One region of the Musicola paradisiaca NCPPB 2511 genome, then DNA from elsewhere that is predicted to be linked to it. Evidence: riboswitches for the same ligand, from Rfam matches in the RefSeq annotation. Region 1 holds a riboswitch; each other region holds the start of a gene.
What was found. Region 1 has a riboswitch for thiamine pyrophosphate ahead of thiC (phosphomethylpyrimidine synthase ThiC). Riboswitches for the same ligand answer to the same signal wherever they lie in the genome.

Region 1 (4,169 bases):
GCGTTTTTCCGTGGCGGGAAACGCGGCGTTCATCGGTTTTCCTCCTGCGGCAGGCTGGCGGCGGAGTGATAGAGTTCGCTGCCGCGGGCGCGGAATTCGGCGGACATCTGTGCCATACCGACGTCGATCGGCTGCGCCTGCGCTTCCTGCCGGGCGGCGTAGTCTCTGACTTCCTGGGTTATTTTCATCGAACAGAATTTCGGCCCGCACATTGAGCAAAAATGCGCGATTTTGCCGGATTCCTGCGGCAGGGTTTCGTCGTGGTAGGCGCGGGCGGTTTCCGGGTCGAGCGCCAGATTGAACTGGTCTTCCCAGCGAAATTCGAATCGCGCCTTGGACATGGCGTTATCGCGGATCTGCGCGCCGGGGTGGCCTTTCGCCAGATCGGCGGCATGAGCGGCGATCTTGTAGGTAATAAGCCCTTGTTTAACGTCGTTTTTGTTGGGTAGACCCAGGTGTTCTTTCGGCGTGACGTAGCACAGCATGGCGCAGCCGAACCAGCCGATCATCGCCGCGCCGATGCCGGAGGTGAAGTGGTCGTAACCCGGCGCGATGTCGGTGGTGAGCGGGCCTAACGTATAGAACGGCGCTTCGTGGCAGTGCTCCAGCTCCTCGGTCATGTTGCGGCGGATCATCTGCATCGGCACATGGCCGGGGCCTTCGATCATCACCTGTACGTCGTATTCCCAGGCGATTTTGGTCAGTTCGCCCAGCGTGTGCAGTTCGGCGAACTGGGCTTCGTCGTTGGCGTCTTGAATCGAGCCGGGGCGCAGGCCGTCGCCCAGCGACAGCGCGACGTCATAGGCGCTACAGATTTCGCAAATTTCACGGAAATGCTGGTAGAGGAAGTTTTCCTGATGGTGCGACAGGCACCATTTGGCCATGATCGAGCCGCCGCGCGAGACGATGCCGGTCAGACGTTTGGCGGTCATCGGCACGTAGCGCAGCAGTACGCCGGCGTGGATGGTGAAATAGTCCACCCCCTGTTCGGCTTGCTCCAGCAGGGTGTCGCGGAAGATCTCCCAATTGAGGTTTTCCGCGATGCCGTTCACTTTTTCCAGCGCTTGATAGATGGGCACCGTGCCGATCGGCACTGGGCTGTTGCGCAGGATCCATTCGCGGGTTTCGTGGATGTAGCGGCCGGTGGACAGATCCATCACGGTGTCTGCGCCCCAGCGGGTCGACCACACCAGTTTTTCCACTTCCTCTTCAATGGAGGAGGAGACGGACGAGTTGCCGATGTTGGCGTTCACTTTGACCAGAAAATTACGGCCGATGATCATCGGCTCCGATTCCGGGTGATTGATGTTGGCCGGAATGATGGCGCGGCCGGCGGCCACTTCCTGACGCACGAACTCCGGGGTGATGTTCTCCGGCAGATGCGCGCCAAAGCTGTGTCCGGGATGCTGTTGGCGCAGCACCTCGCCGCGAATGCGCTCGCGCCCCATGTTTTCACGGATGGCGATGAACTCCATTTCCGGGGTGATGACGCCACGGCGAGCGTAGTGCAGTTGGGTGACGCACCGCCCGGCTTGGGCGCGCTTGGGGGACGGCAGGTGCTCAAAGCGCAGATGGTCGAGGCCGGCGTCCGCCAGCCGCTGTTGGGTGAAGCGGGAACTGCGTTCGTGCAGCGGTTCGGTATCCTGCCGTTGGTCGATCCAGGCGGCGCGCGTTTTCGCCAGCCCTTGACGGACATCCAGCCGGGCGGCCGGGTCGCCGTAGGGGCCCGAGGTATCGTAAACCGGCACCGGTTCGTTGGGTTCGTACTGCGGATTGTCGCGGTTGCCGCCGACCAGCGTCGGGCTGAGCTGGATTTCGCGCATCGGTACCTGTAAGTCCGGACGCGAACCGGTCAGATAGATGCGTTGCGATTGGGGGAAGGCGGTGCCTTGCAGCGAGTCGATAAACTGTTGCGCCGCTTCACGTTGCGCACGACGGCTGGCGTGGTTTTGCCCGGCGGCGGGTTTCTGTTCTGTAGACATAGCAAATTCCTTAACGGTGTAGGGAAAGGTTGCTTGTCTGGAGCTCGGAGGGAGTAATGGCTGGATGTGAACCGATTGAAGCAGGCTGCATCAACAGGTTCTGGCAGTGAGATTACTCTTGTTCCCTTCGCAGGTTTTAACCTGATCAGGTTCCGCGGATCCCGAATTAACGGTCTCAGCCCGCCTGCGTTTTTTACAGGCTGGGCACTCCGACAAGATTTCTGGCTGCGCCTGATAAATCACGTTCAGGGGCGCCGCCTCACCCCGCTTCGGGGGTGGTAGCCCCACACTTTATGCCGGGTTCCGACGGCTGTCAAAAGCCAAATCATGACGCCGTGTTACGACGGGGCCAATCGTTTGCGTCGTCGCGGCATTCAGGGAAAGCGCATTGCCAAGGCCGCACACGCGCCGGATAATGCGCCCAGAGCCGTCACATGCCGTCCGGCGACAAAAAAGAGGCGATAGAAATATGGAACTGACGCTGAAAGGGGATGAGTCCGGCTGGTGGGTGGTCTGCCACCGACAGCAAGTTTGGCAACCCCAGGGAGAACTGCCGTATGGGCGTGCGGCGCAGTGGCATCTGCAACAGCGCGCAGCGCGACAGATTGGTGAATGGCAGGGCGAGGCGGTATGGCTGGTGCAGCACGAGATGGCGCAGGATATGGGTTCGGTGCGTCAGTTGCTGAGCCATGACGCCGTATTGTTCCAACTGGCTGGCCGGGCTGTGCAGTTGGAGGCGTTCTATCGCTCACACCGTTTTTGCGGTTATTGCGGCCATGACATGGTTCACAGCACGACCGAACTGGCCTGCCTCTGCCCGCATTGCCGGGAACGTTACTATCCGCAGATTGCGCCTTGCGTTATCGTTGCCATCCGCCATGAAGAGAAAATCCTGCTTGCTCAGCATTTGCGCCATCGCGGCAATATGTACACCGCGCTGGCCGGCTTCGTCGAAGTCGGCGAAACGCTGGAGCAGGCGGTTGCCAGAGAAGTCATGGAAGAGAGCAATGTGCGTATTAAGAATCTGCGTTATGTCTGCTCACAGCCTTGGCCGTTTCCGCATTCGCTGATGATGGCGTATACGGCGGAGTATGCCGGTGGCGAACTGCGGCACGACCCTTCGGAACTGCGCGACGCCGCCTGGTTTCGTTATGATCGCCTGCCTGAGTTGCCGCCGCCCGGCACGGTCGCCCGCCGCCTGATCGAAGATACCGTGGTGCTGTGCCGCGAAGCGGATAGTTAAGCGGCGTGTTAACCCGAGATAACGAACGATGCCTGTCTGCAGGCCTAAAAGGAAAAAACATGACTGACCTGAAAAATGATCGCTATCTGCGAGCTTTATTGCGCCAGCCAGTGGATGTGACGCCGGTATGGATGATGCGTCAGGCCGGGCGCTATTTGCCGGAGTATCGCGCGACGCGCGCGCAGGCGGGCGATTTTATGTCGCTATGCCGCAATGCGGAACTGGCCTGCGAAGTCACCTTACAGCCGTTGCGTCGTTACCATCTTGATGCCGCCATTCTGTTCTCGGATATCCTCACGGTGCCCGATGCCATGGGGTTGGGGCTCTATTTTGAAGCCGGCGAGGGGCCGCGTTTCACCTCTCCCGTGACGTCGCATGCCGATGTGGTGAAGCTGCCGATCCCCGATCCGGAACTGGAACTGGGGTATGTCATGAACGCCGTGCGGACTATTCGGCGGAATCTGGCGGGCGCCGTGCCGCTGATCGGCTTTTCCGGCAGCCCCTGGACGCTGGCGACCTACATGGTGGAAGGCGGCAGCAGTAAAGCATTCACTGTGATCAAGAAGATGATGTTTACCGCGCCGGAGACTCTGCACTTGCTGTTGGACAAGCTGGCGGACAGCGTCACGCTGTATCTGAACGCGCAAATTCGCGCCGGCGCCCAGTCCGTAATGATTTTTGATACCTGGGGCGGCGCGCTGAGCGGTGCTGATTATCGTGAATTCTCGCTGCATTACATGCACAAGATTGTCGATGGTTTGCTGCGCGAAAACGACGGGCGTCGCGTGCCGGTGACGCTGTTTACCAAGGGCGGCGGCCAGTGGCTGGAGGCGATGGCGGATACCGGCTGTGATGCGCTGGGGCTGGACTGGACCACCGATATCGCCGACGCCCGTCGGCGCGTCGGCGATCGGGTGGCGCTGCAGGGCAATATGGATCCCTCG
Region 2 (4,169 bases), 1.1 Mb from region 1:
GTCATATAATCTTAAACCGTTACTTTTTATGGCGTTCGGGACGCACGGCGATGCGGCTATGGGCGTACTAAGGAACCGAGATGCAACTGACACCCCACCTGGCGGATGCGTTCGCCCGTATGCCGTTGACCTACCTACGGCAGGAATACCCCAATCACATTATGCACCTGATGAATAGCGATGCCGATGCGTTGCCGCCGCGTGAGTTACACCCGGTATTCTACGGCTGTTTCGACTGGCATTCCGCCGTGCATGGCTACTGGCTACTGCTGCGTAGTCTCCGCGAGTTTCCCGAACTGCCTTGTTACGACGACATTACCCGGCTGTTTGACGAGCATTTCACGCGGGATAACATGGCGCGTGAGGCTGCGTATTTTCAGGCGCCGATGCGTGCCTCCTTTGAACGGCCTTACGGTTATGGCTGGTTGCTGGCGTTGGCGGGAGAGCTCGCGCAATCGCGGCACCCTGCCGCGGCCAGTTGGTTGGATGCACTGCGGCCGCTGGTGCAGGATATCCGGCAACGGTTGCTCGACTATCTGGACAAACTGACCTACCCCATCCGGGTCGGCACTCATTTCAATACCGCTTTCGCGCTGAGTCTGTCGCTCGACTATGCACGCATCGTGGCGGACAGCAAACTGGAGACCGCCATTACCCAGGCGGCCATGTGTTATTTTGTCGATGACATCGCCTATCCCGCGCATTACGAACCGGGCGGGGACGAATTTTTGTCCGGTGCCTTGACCGAAGGGTTATTGATGAGCCAGGTGTTGGGAGCGGCATTTCCTTCCTGGTTTGATGCGTTTTTACCGACGATGTCTGTGTGCAATACGTTGCTCCATCCGGCACGGGTGAGTGACAGGGCCGATACGAAAATCGCGCATCTGGATGGGTTAAACCTCAGCCGGGCCTGGTGTATGCGCCATATCACAGAACAACTGCCGGCATCGGCCGCCTCGCGGTCGGTCTTGCTGGATGCCGCCGAGCGGCATCTTGACGCCAGCGTTGGATACGTGGTGGGCAGCCACTACAGCGGCGGACACTGGCTGGCGAGTTTCGCCATGCTGGCGCTGGTGTGCTGACCCTCACGGTTGCCCAACATGGGTGTCGGGCAATCATCCGTGGCGTTTTCCATGCCATTACGCATTATTCTCTTTGCCGATCACGATCATGTTTCCCGCTAAACGGTGGGGGTATGGTGGCGCGATATCATCCATAACGACCATCAGCAAGGAGAGATTATGCTGGATCATCTGAGTATTCCGGTGACGGATATAACCCGTAGTCGACAGTTTTATGAGGCTGCGCTCAGGCCGTTGGGTTATCGCCTGATTAAGGATATGTCGTTCGCCGTCAGCTTCGCGGTGACGGAAGGGTACGGGCAAGCCAGCGATCCGGGCGGCGAACTCTGGTTTTATCAGGCGGAGGCAGGAGCTTGCCCGGCGGTGCACTTTGCGTTCAGTACCGCATCGCGTGAGCGGGTCGACGCTTTCTTTGCCGCAGCTATCGCTGCGGGGGGCCGGGATAATGGGGCGCCGGGGCTGCGTCCAAACTACCACCCGAATTACTACGCAGCCTTTGTGTACGACCCCGATGGGTACAATATTGAGGCGGTGTATCACCGTGCACCCTGAAGTGACGGCATTCTGCCGGAGCTGCCGACACCATGATTTAGCACGCGGATGTAATGAGGTGCTATTGCGGTTGCATTGATGGATGCGGCGGTGTAGCCGTTAATGGACTGACTCCTGGGATCAGGAAACCGTAGCGATTGATCTTTTCCCAAACGCTCTGAATAATACCGCTGTTGACTCGGGGTGCCCTTCTGAAAGGCGGGGCTGAGAAATACCCGTATTACCTGAACTGGATAATGCCAGCGTAGGAAAGTCACGGTATCCCGCCGGTTGCCGTCTTCTTCCACGCCGGTCGGGAGGTTTATGAAAATGCAAGCAACACCTTTCCCTACTGCCTCTGTCGCGGATTCCCTCACTTTGTTTCACCAGCGTGCTCCGTTGGTTCATTGTCTCACTAATGACGTGGTGCAAAGTTTTACCGCTAATGTACTGCTCGCGTTGGGCGCCTCTCCCGCGATGGTGGTGGATCCGGGCGAAGCGGCGCAATTCAGCGCACTCGCTGATGCACTGCTGATCAATATTGGAACGCTAGAAGTATCCCGGGCGGATGCCATGCTGGCGGCGATCGCCAGTGCGACACAGGCAGGCACGCCCTGGGTACTGGATCCGGTTGCTGTCGGCGGGCTGACATACCGCACGGCATTTGCTCAGCAACTGCTCACGATGAAACCGGCCGCCATTCGCGGCAATGCCTCGGAAATTCTGGCGCTGGCCGGGGAAGGTTCCGCCGGGCGCGGCGTCGACAGCGGCAACGATTCATGGTTCGCGCTTCCCGCCGCTCGCTCGCTGGCGCAACGTTGGTCGACCTGCGTCGCCGTCACCGGTGAGGTGGATTACGTCACCGATGGTCAGCGTGATTGGGCGGTGAGCGGTGGCGATCCGTTAATGACGCGAGTGGTGGGCACTGGCTGCGCGTTGTCGGCCGTGGTGGCTGGGTTCTGCGCACTGGAGGGGGATCGCCTGGCCCATGTGGCGGCGGCTTGTGCCGTCATGTCGCGTTGCGGTGCGCGGGCCGCTCAGCAGGCATCGGGGCCGGGCAGCTTTATTCCCGGGTTTCTGGATGCGCTGTATGCCGAACGCGGAGGGGTGACGGTATGAAACGCATTAACGCATTAACCATCGCCGGTACCGATCCCAGCGGCGGCGCGGGGATTCAGGCTGATCTTAAAACGTTTTCCGCGTTGGGGGCTTATGGCACCAGCGTGATTACCGCATTGGTGGCGCAGAACACGCGCGGGGTGCAGTCGGTATACCGGATCGAACCGGCATTTGTCGCCGCGCAGCTGGATTCCGTGTTGAGCGACGTGCGCATTGATTGCGCCAAGATCGGCATGCTGGCGCAGACGGACATCGTAGAGGCGGTGGCAGAACGACTGCAACGTTACCCAGTGCCGCATGTGGTGCTGGATACGGTGATGCTGGCGAAAAGCGGCGACCCGCTGCTGGCACCCGAGGCGGTGGAGGCGGTGCGTCAACTGTTATTGCCGCGCGTGTCGTTGATTACCCCCAATCTGCCGGAAGCCGCGGCGTTGTTGCAGTGCGCGCCAGCGGTCGATGAGGCGGAAATGCGGCAACAGGGCGAGCGGTTGTTGGCGATGGGGTGCCAGGCTGTACTGATGAAAGGCGGGCATCTGAGCGACCGGGAAAGCCCGGACTGGTTGTTTACGACGCATTGTGCGCCGGTACGCTTCAGTACGCCGCGTGTCGTGACCCGTCACACTCACGGTACCGGCTGTACGCTCTCCGCGGCGCTGGCGGCGTTGCGTCCACGTCATGCCGACTGGCAGGAGACGTTGCCCGCCGCGAAGAATTACCTGCAGGGCGCGTTGGAGCAAGCGGATTCGTTGCAGGTCGGCGGAGGGATCGGCCCAGTGCACCATTTTTATCGCTGGTGGTGATTGGGTCTTAAGGGATAAGAAAATCAGATAAATAGCAGAAAAATATTGCATGGACAGCTCGCCCGCTACCCGTTAATTTTGTGATCTGTGTCAGATTATTGTCAGCGTGGCGACATCTGCGGACAGTAGTCTGGCGGTCACGGTTGTGTCGATGAGTGGACTTAAGGAGGGGCTCATGGCGGGTTCAATACGTGCGGTAATGATTGCCCGGGGACTACAGACGATCCTCAATGTCGGGCTGCTGGCACTGGCGGTGATGCTGGTCATCTTTCTTGTCAAGGAGACTGCGCATCTGTCGACGGTACTGTTTGTCAGCAATGAGAAGGAATCTTCCTACATGCTGATCGAGAGCCTGGTGATCTATTTTTTATATTTCGAATTTATTGCATTGATTGTGAAGTATTTTTCGTCTGGATATCACTTTCCGCTACGCTATTTCATCTATATCGGTATTACCGCCATCATTCGGCTAATCATCGTCGATCACAAAAATCCGATCGATACCCTGACCTATGCCGGCGCCATCCTGATTTTGGTGGTGACGCTCTATCTGGCCAACAGCCCGCGCCTGAAACGCGAATAAGCGACGGGCAGGTGTGTCATGTTGGTCAATTAACACCCGGCGTCGGCGGGTGTT
Region 3 (4,169 bases), 1.1 Mb from region 1:
CTCACATCCGTTATCACAGCCAATGGCGATATTCTTCCTCGTTCATCTCGCCAATCTGCCACTGCGTCACCTGCAACAGCAACGCCATACGCTGTGACGTCGACAAAAAACGCCATAAACCGCGCCTGCCGTGACACAGCCAACGCACATAGAAACGATACTGACAGGTCATCATCCGCCTCCTCACGCTGCGTTGTTCACTGACCCAAAGTATCGACGTAATATAGGGAAAAATATATTGATGACTTTCCGCCGTGGAGTTCCCCTTTTATGTCATCGACTCGTTTGCAACAGCAGTTTGTCCGGTTATGGCAATGCTTCCAGGGCCAGGATACCGACACCACGCTACAGGAATTGGCCGTCCTGCTGAATTGTTCGCGCCGCCATATTCGATCGCTGCTGCGCGCCATGCAGGAGCAGGGTTGGCTGCTCTGGCATGCGGAAGCGGGACGCGGAAAACGTTCACGCCTGACGTTCCTGTACACCGGCCTGACGTTGCAACAGCAGCGAGCTGAAGACCTATTGGAACAAGACCGTATCGACCAGTTGGTGCAATTGGTCGGCGACAAGGAGACCCTGCGTCAGATGCTGATGTCCCACCTGGGACGCAGCTTCCGCCAGGGCCGCCACCTGCTGCGCATACTCTATTATCGCCCGATGCATAACCTGATGCCCGGCAATGCATTACGGCGTTCCGAAATGCACCTGGCCCGGCAGATCTTCAGCGGGCTGACCAGCATAAATGAGGAAAATGGGGAACTCCTGCCGGATCTGGCGCACCACTGGCAGGCGCTGTCGCCACTGCATTGGCGGTTTTATCTGCGTCCGGCGGTACGCTTTCATCACGGTCGGGAAATGACGATGGAAGATGTGGTCACGTCCCTGAAACGGCTGACGCTGTCGCCGCTGTTCTCACATTGGGTCGCCATTACCTCCCCCGCGCCGTTCGTGCTGGATATTGAGCTCAGCATGCCCGACGTTTGGCTGCCGTGGCTGCTGGGCAGCGTCCCGGCGATGATCATCCCGAAAGAGTGGCAAACGCTGCCGGACTTCGTGCGCCAGCCGATGGGTACCGGCCCATACTCGGTGGTGAAAAACACCCACAGCCAACTGAAGATTCAGGCATTTGACGACTACTTTGGCTACCGTGCGCTGATCGATGAAGTCAGTATCTGGGTACTGCCTGATGAACCGTCGCTCCCTCCCTGCTCAATACAGTTACAGGGAGACGATACACATACCGACGAACTGGAAAACCGCTTGGAGGAAGGCTGTTACTACCTCCTGTTCGATCGCCGCGCGCCGACCATGTGCGACCCGGCTGTCCGGCGTTGGCTCTGCCAGGTGCTTAGCCCGGTCGCTATGCTCGGCCAGGCGGGCGATATTTACCAGAGCAGTTGGTCGCCCGCCTACGGCCTGCTGCCGCGCTGGCATCACAATATTCCGCGCGCCTTGCAGGAAAAACCGGCGTCGCTGGCCCGGCTGCGTATCACCAGCTACCGCGATCATCCCGAATATCAGGATATTACCGACATCATGGCGCGTCTGCTGGCGCAGTACGATGTCACGCTCAGCGTGCAGCATCTGGATTATGAAAAGTGGCATCAAGGGCAAGGCGATAGCGATCTGTGGCTCGGCAGCGCCAACTTTGCCCTGCCGCTCGAATTCTCGCTGTTTGCCATGTTGTATGAAATGCCGCTGCTGCAACACTGCATAGACGAAGACCTGGCCGCGACCGCCCGCCAGTGGCGGCAGGGCTCGCTCTCTTTGCCGGATTGGGGACAGGCGCTGATACAACGCCAGCAAATCCACCCGCTATTTCACCATTGGCTGCAATTGCAGGGGCAACGCAGCATGCGCGGCATCCATCTCAATACCCGCGGGTGGTTCGATTTCAAATCCGCCTGGTTTGCACCGCCGGATAATCTCTAAACGCGCGCCGCACCGCGATTGCCGCGTCGTACATGTCGACGCCAACCGGAACGCATACCGCCGGATTCCGTGCTTTCCCTTATGTAACGTTCATCTTACAATACCGCCGTTCTCAACGGGGTGCGATGCCGCCGCTGTTCGGTTTGTCGCTGAGAAAATACCCGTCGAACCTGATCCGGTTAATACCGGCGAAGGGATTTGAGACTGCTTCCGGCCTGCTCAAAGACCTTTGCCATCCGCTAAAAATTGGAGTGCAAAGTGTTAAAAAAATTACTGTCCTGCCTGCTATTGCTATCCGCCCCCGTGTTCGCCAAACCGACGCTCACGGTCTACACCTACGACTCATTCGCGTCAGAATGGGGGCCGGGGCCGGGCGTCAAAACCGCCTTTGAAAAAACCTGCGACTGCGAACTGAAATTCGTCGCGCTGGAAGATGGCGTCTCACTGCTTAACCGCCTGCGCATGGAAGGCAAAAACAGCCCGGCCGATATCGTCTTGGGTCTGGACAACAACCTGCTGCAGGCGGCGGAACAAACCGGCCTGTTCAGCAAACACGGTATTAGCACCGATGCGCTGGCCGTACCCGGCGGTTGGAAAAACGACACCTTTCTGCCGTTCGACTACGGTTACTTCGCCTTCGTCTACAACAAAGATAAGCTGAAAAACCCGCCGACAAGCCTGCGTGAACTGGTGGAAAGCAACCAGCCGTGGAAGGTGATTTACGAAGACCCGCGCACCAGCACGCCGGGTTTGGGCTTGCTGCTGTGGATGCAAAAAGTGTACGGCGACCAGACGCCGCAGGCCTGGCAGCAACTGGCGAAAAAAACCGTTACCGTCACCAAAGGATGGAGCGAAGCTTACGGTCTATTCCTCAAAGGCGAGGCGGATCTGGTACTGAGCTACACCACTTCGCCGGCCTATCACATCATCGCCGAGAAGAAAGACAACTATGCCGCCGCTGATTTCGCCGAAGGCCATTACCTGCAAGTGGAAGTGGCCGGTCGTCTGGCTGGCAGTAAAAACCCCCAGTTGGCGGAGCGTTTCCTGCAGTTCATGGTCAGCCCGGCTTTCCAGCAGATCATCCCGACCACCAACTGGATGTACCCGGCGGTTAAAACCGAGTTGCCTGCGGGCTATAACAGCCTGATGGTGCCCAAGACCTCGTTGTCGTTCACCCCGCAGCAGGTCGCCGAGCAACGCGCAAGCTGGGTGCAGGCATGGCAACGCGCCGTCAGCCGCTGATTCCCGGCTGGCTGTGGGCCGGCGGTCTGGCAGCCTCGTTGTTGACGGCCACCGCCGTGCTGGCCTTCGGCGCGCTGTGGTTTGATGCGCCGCAGGCGCCATGGTTGTCGCTGTGGCAGGATAGTTACCTGTGGCACGTCATCGGATTCAGCGTCTGGCAGGCGCTGCTTTCCGCCCTGCTCTCCACACTTCCCGCGCTGTTTCTGGCGCGTGCGCTCTACCGCCGTCGCTTCCCCGGCCGGCGCTGGCTGTTGCGGCTATGCGCCATGACGCTGGTGTTGCCGGTGCTGGTGGCGGTGTTCGGTATCCTCAGCGTATATGGCCGCGAAGGCTGGCTGGCGCAGCTATTGGCGCTGTTCGGGCTGCATTATCGCTTCTCGCCTTACGGTTTGCAGGGCATCCTGCTGGCCCATGTGTTCTTCAATCTGCCGCTGGCGACCCGGCTGATGCTGCAGGCGCTGGAGAGCATTTCCAGCGAACAGCGCCAATTGGCGGCTCAGCTCGGCATGCGCGGCTGGCATTTTTTCCGGCTGGTGGAATGGCCCTGGCTGCGCCGTCAGTTACTACCGGCGGGGTCACTGATTTTCATGCTCTGCTTCGCCAGTTTCGCTACCGTGCTTTCGCTGGGCGGCGGCCCGCAGGCAACCACCATCGAACTGGCGATTTATCAGGCGCTGAGTTTTGATTACGACCCGGCGCGTGCGGCGCTGCTGGCACTGTTACAGCTGATCTGTTGTCTGGGATTGACGCTGCTTGGGCAGCGGTTAACCACACTGCTGCCGGTCGGCATCAGCCAGCAGCGTGACTGGCGCGATCCGCAAGACAGCCCGTTCAGCCGCATCGCCGATACCCTGTTGATTGTCGCGGCACTCCTGCTGTTACTGCCGCCATTGCTGGCCGTGGTGGCTGACGGGCTGCACGGTTCGCTCGTCAGCGTCATACGCCAGAATGCGCTATGGCAAACCTTATGGACTTCGCTGCGCATCGCGCTGGCT

Region 2: it holds a riboswitch for thiamine pyrophosphate, as region 1 does, so the genes downstream of both, thiM (hydroxyethylthiazole kinase) here and thiC (phosphomethylpyrimidine synthase ThiC) in region 1, are expected to answer to the same signal.
Region 3: it holds a riboswitch for thiamine pyrophosphate, as region 1 does, so the genes downstream of both, thiB (thiamine ABC transporter substrate binding subunit) here and thiC (phosphomethylpyrimidine synthase ThiC) in region 1, are expected to answer to the same signal.

Annotation. Positions count from the first base shown of each region.
Region 1 is NZ_CM001857.1:4,270,424-4,274,592, reverse strand. It holds gene thiE (thiamine phosphate synthase) at 1-33, opposite strand, end outside; gene thiC (phosphomethylpyrimidine synthase ThiC) at 30-1,982, opposite strand; TPP riboswitch at 2,088-2,204, opposite strand; gene nudC (NAD(+) diphosphatase) at 2,452-3,225, shown strand; gene hemE (uroporphyrinogen decarboxylase) at 3,285-4,169, shown strand, end outside.
Region 2 is NZ_CM001857.1:3,148,152-3,152,320, reverse strand. It holds gene DPA2511_RS13945 (DUF2891 domain-containing protein) at 81-1,082, shown strand; gene DPA2511_RS13935 (VOC family protein) at 1,242-1,634, shown strand; TPP riboswitch at 1,804-1,902, shown strand; gene thiM (hydroxyethylthiazole kinase) at 1,944-2,732, shown strand; gene thiD (bifunctional hydroxymethylpyrimidine kinase/phosphomethylpyrimidine kinase) at 2,729-3,532, shown strand; gene psiE (phosphate-starvation-inducible protein PsiE) at 3,708-4,115, shown strand.
Region 3 is NZ_CM001857.1:690,584-694,752, reverse strand. It holds gene sgrT (glucose uptake inhibitor SgrT) at 14-175, opposite strand; gene sgrR (HTH-type transcriptional regulator SgrR) at 271-1,932, shown strand; TPP riboswitch at 2,039-2,147, shown strand; gene thiB (thiamine ABC transporter substrate binding subunit) at 2,191-3,174, shown strand; gene thiP (thiamine/thiamine pyrophosphate ABC transporter permease ThiP) at 3,150-4,169, shown strand, end outside.